One region of the Streptomyces sp. NBC_00846 genome, then DNA from elsewhere that is predicted to be linked to it. Evidence: predicted binding sites of a transcription regulator. Region 1 holds the regulator's gene; the other holds the start of a gene.
The links. The regulator HrcA, encoded in region 1, represses chaperone genes, less so after heat shock. The targets are predictions, from matches to a motif close to TTNGCACTCNGNNNNNCNGAGTGCNAA.
Positions count from the first base shown of each region.

Region 2: groES (co-chaperone GroES) is a predicted target of HrcA. The motif match lies at 1,126-1,152, and genes of this name have one in related genera.

Region 1 covers NZ_CP108846.1:2,176,682-2,178,879, reverse strand. The annotation lists gene OG936_RS10110 (MBL fold metallo-hydrolase) at 1-676, opposite strand, end outside; gene hrcA (heat-inducible transcriptional repressor HrcA) at 872-1,888, shown strand; gene dnaJ (molecular chaperone DnaJ) at 1,889-2,198, shown strand, end outside.
Region 2 covers NZ_CP108846.1:4,592,110-4,594,307, forward strand. The annotation lists gene OG936_RS21320 (polysaccharide deacetylase family protein) at 1-142, shown strand, start outside; gene OG936_RS21325 (hypothetical protein) at 133-456, opposite strand; gene OG936_RS21330 (DUF6234 family protein) at 501-974, opposite strand; gene groES (co-chaperone GroES) at 1,304-1,612, shown strand; gene groL (chaperonin GroEL) at 1,713-2,198, shown strand, end outside.

The sequences.
Region 1 (2,198 bases):
CGAACGCCGCGTCCACCACCGCCCCGTGCCCCGGCACGTACACCGCGTCCTCGCCCCCGAGTTCCAGCAGCCGGTCCAGCGCGGCCGGCCAGCGCGACGGGACCGCGTCCCGGCCCGCCTGCGGTTCACCGGACTCCTCGACCAGGTCCCCGCAGAGCACCACCGCGGGGGAGCCGGGCACGAGCACGGCCAGGTCGTGGCCGCTGTGGGCGGGGCCCACGTTCGCCAGCAGCACCTGGCGGCCGCCCCCCAGATCGAGCGTCCACTCACCGCACACCTCGTGGTGCGGCGCCACCACGACACCGGTGGCCTCCGCCGCGTCGTGCTCGGACACCCCGTGGCGTACCGCGGAGGCGTACAGGGAGTCCGCCCCGGACGTCAGCAGGCCCGCCATGCCGACCGCCCCGTACACCTGGGCGCCGGAGAACGCCGCGGTGCCCAGCACATGGTCGAAGTGCGGGTGGCTGAGTGCGATATGCGTCACCTTCCGGCCGAGCAGGGCCTGTGCCTGAGCCCGTACTTCGGCGCCTTCGCGGAGTGTCGATCCGGTGTCGTAGAGCAGAACTCCCTCCGCTCCGACCACCAGTGCGACGGTCGCGTCCCATCCGGGAAGGCGCCGGCGGCCCATTCCGTGACCGAGTCGCTCCCAGCCGAACTCTTCCCAAAAGGCATCCATACAGCGACGCTATCGGCAACGACCTGCGCGGTCTCGGGGTGGCGTGGCCGGTCGCCCTTGCTAGGCCCCCACTCGGCCGCCGTACACTGGCCGGGGGATTGCTGGCACTCGCGACGACAGAGTGCCAGGCGGATTCCCGGGAATGACCCAGGAACGGCCCGAGAACCACGAGGAACACAGCTGGAGGTGTGCGCGATGCTCAGCGAACGCAGACTCGAAGTGCTGCGCGCCATCGTCCAGGACTATGTCGGCACCGAGGAGCCCGTGGGTTCCAAGGCGCTCACCGAGCGGCACAAGCTGGGGGTCTCCCCGGCCACCGTCCGCAACGACATGGCGGTGCTGGAGGACGAGGGCTTCATCGCCCAGCCCCACACCAGTGCGGGACGCATCCCGACGGACAAGGGCTACCGGCTCTTCGTCGACAAGCTCGCGGGCGTCAAGCCCCTCTCGTCGCCGGAACGCCGAGCCATTCACAACTTCCTCGACGGCGCGGTCGACCTCGACGACGTCGTGGGCCGTACCGTACGGCTGCTCGCGCAGCTGACCCGGCAGGTCGCCATCGTGCAGTACCCCTCGCTGACCCGGTCCACGGTGCGGCATGTGGAACTGCTGTCGCTGGCGTCCGCCCGGCTGATGCTCGTGCTGATCACGGACACCGGCCGGGTCGAACAGCGCATGATCGACTGTCCCGCCCCGTTCGGTGAGACGTCGCTCGCCGATCTGCGGGCCCGGCTCAACAGCCGGGTCGTCGGGCGCCGCTTCGCGGATGTCCCGCAACTGGTGCAGGATCTGCCGGACTCATTCGAGAGCGAGGACCGGGGAACGGTCTCCACCGTGCTCTCCACCCTGCTCGAAACCCTCGTCGAGGAGACGGAGGAGCGGCTGATGATCGGCGGCACCTCCAACCTCACCCGCTTCGGGCACGACTTTCCTGTGATGATCCGGCCGGTGCTGGAGGCACTGGAGGAGCAGGTCGTGCTGCTGAAGCTGCTCGGCGAGGCCAAGGACTCGGGCATGACCGTACGAATCGGGCACGAGAACGCCCACGAGGGGCTCAACTCCACGTCCGTCGTCGCGGTCGGCTACGGTTCGGGCGACGAAGCAGTCGCCAAACTCGGCGTGGTCGGACCGACCCGCATGGACTACCCCGGAACGATGGGAGCGGTACGCGCAGTGGCACGTTACGTCGGACAGATCCTGGCGGAGTCGTAAGTGGCCACGGACTACTACGCCGTACTCGGCGTGCGCCGCGACGCATCTCAGGACGAGATCAAGAAGGCATTCCGGCGGCTCGCTCGCGAGCTGCATCCGGATGTGAACCCCGATCCGAAGACCCAGGAGCGGTTCAAGGAGATCAACGCCGCCTACGAGGTGTTGTCGGACGCGCAGAAGAAGCAGGTCTACGACCTCGGCGGCGACCCGCTGTCCGCCTCCGGCGGCGGTGGCGCCGGCGGATTCGGACAGGGTGGCTTCGGCAACTTCTCCGACATCATGGACGCGTTCTTCGGTACGTCGTCGCAGC
Region 2 (2,198 bases), 2.4 Mb from region 1:
CCTGCATCCCGGCGACATCATCCTCACGCACTTCCGGGGCCGGGGGGAGTGGGGTGTCGATATGGCCGAGCTGGTTCGCGCGGTCATGAAGACCATCACGGATCAGGGGTACGCCGTGGCCCGGCTGGAGGACTACGTATGAGAAGGGCGTACCGGCTGCTCGCCGGCCTGCTGGCAGCCGGTGCGCTCCTGACCACCACCGCCGGGTGCGCGCAGTCGGTCGCCCCGATCGAACGGCTGGGCCGCAAGGCCGCACAGAAGGTGACCCACCCGGGGCCGAGCCCCGCAGCGGGCCCGCAGACGCATCCGCACGGCGACCGGGGTGATCGCAGTGACCGCCGGGACCGTGGCGGTCACGGCGGTCACGGCGGTCATGGCGATCACGGTGGTCGTCGCGGTCATGGCGGTCACGGTGGTCATCGCGGTCATGGCGGTCACGGTGGTCACGGTGGTCATGGCGGTCACGGGGCGTCGGGGGCGCTGGTCGTCATCGCCTGCCCTCAGCCGCCGGAGTCCAGGCACTCGTGGTTGTCGCTGCCGCTGAGGCACTGGTGGTCGGACCGGCCGGGATCGTCCGAAGGCGTGGAGGCCGGCGCCGGGTGCGAGCGGCGGTAGTCCTCGTGCCCGACCTGCACCGCCGCCACGCACAGCAAGAGCACGACCGGGATCTGGAGCGCCCCCGCCCAGGGCCAGTTCTCGCGGATCAGCACCACGGCGATCAGCGCGACCGTCGCCGCGATCCCGCCGAAGACGAGGACGGGCGTCCAGTCCATCGGCGGCGGGTCCGTCGTCTCCGAAGCGCCGGGGTCCCACCGGGACAGGGCCAGGGAGTAGGCGGCGACCGCGCAGATCAGCCCCTCCAGGAGCACCAGCAGCAGACCCAGCACCACATCGAGACAGCCGTTCACGGCGCGCGAGCCGTGCCGGGGCCGCGGGTCCCGCGGATCCGAATGCCGGTACGGAGATTCGGTCATGTTCACACAGTCGTACGGAACGCGTCGGTCCGTACGGCCGTTGTCCCAGTGTTGTCCGGACTGTTGTTCGGACGGTACCCCGGTCGCTGCCCCGGCCACCGCGCGGTGCTGGGCCGGAGCGGGGTTCCGGTGGGCGCCACGAGCGCGAGAATTGGCACTCCGCTTGACCGAGTGCTAATCGCGGTCATAGTCTCGGTGCTGGCACTCACCACTGGAGAGTGCCAGCAGTACTGTGCGACTGGCAGGTCCGGCACCCGCGACGACGGATCCACCTGGTCGCTACCCAAAGACTGTTACCCCGTGAGATCTCCGAAGGGGGAGACCGGATCGTGTCGACCGCCAGCACCAAGGTTGCGATCAAGCCGCTCGAGGACCGCATTGTGGTCCAGCCGCTCGACGCCGAGCAGACCACGGCCTCCGGCCTGGTCATTCCGGACACCGCCAAGGAGAAGCCCCAGGAGGGCGTCGTCCTGGCCGTGGGCCCGGGCCGCTTCGAGAACGGCGAGCGCCTTCCGCTCGACGTCAAGACCGGCGACGTCGTGCTCTACAGCAAGTACGGCGGCACCGAGGTGAAGTACAACGGCGAGGAGTACCTCGTCCTCTCGGCTCGTGACGTGCTCGCGATCATCGAGAAGTAATTCACCCACGTTTGCTTCTGTTCTGCGCCCCTGGCCCCCTGCGAACTAACCAGCCGGGTGGTCAGGGGCGCAGTTCGTTCGAGAGGAAAGCTCAGCTCCCATGGCGAAGATCCTGAAGTTCGACGAGGACGCCCGTCGCGCCCTTGAGCGCGGCGTCAACAAGCTTGCCGACACGGTCAAGGTGACGATCGGCCCCAAGGGCCGCAACGTCGTCATCGACAAGAAGTTCGGCGCACCCACCATCACCAACGACGGTGTCACCATCGCGCGCGAGGTCGAGCTCGACGACCCGTACGAGAACCTCGGTGCCCAGCTGGTGAAGGAGGTGGCGACCAAGACCAACGACGTCGCGGGTGACGGTACGACCACCGCCACCGTGCTGGCCCAGGCGCTCGTCCGCGAGGGTCTGCGCAACGTCGCCGCGGGTGCTTCCCCGGCCGCCCTGAAGAAGGGCATCGACGCCGCGGTCAAGGCCGTCTCCGACGAGCTCCTCGCGACCGCCCGACCGATCGACGACAAGTCCGACATCGCCGCCGTGGCCGCGCTCTCCGCGCAGGACTCGCAGGTCGGCGAGCTCATCGCGGAC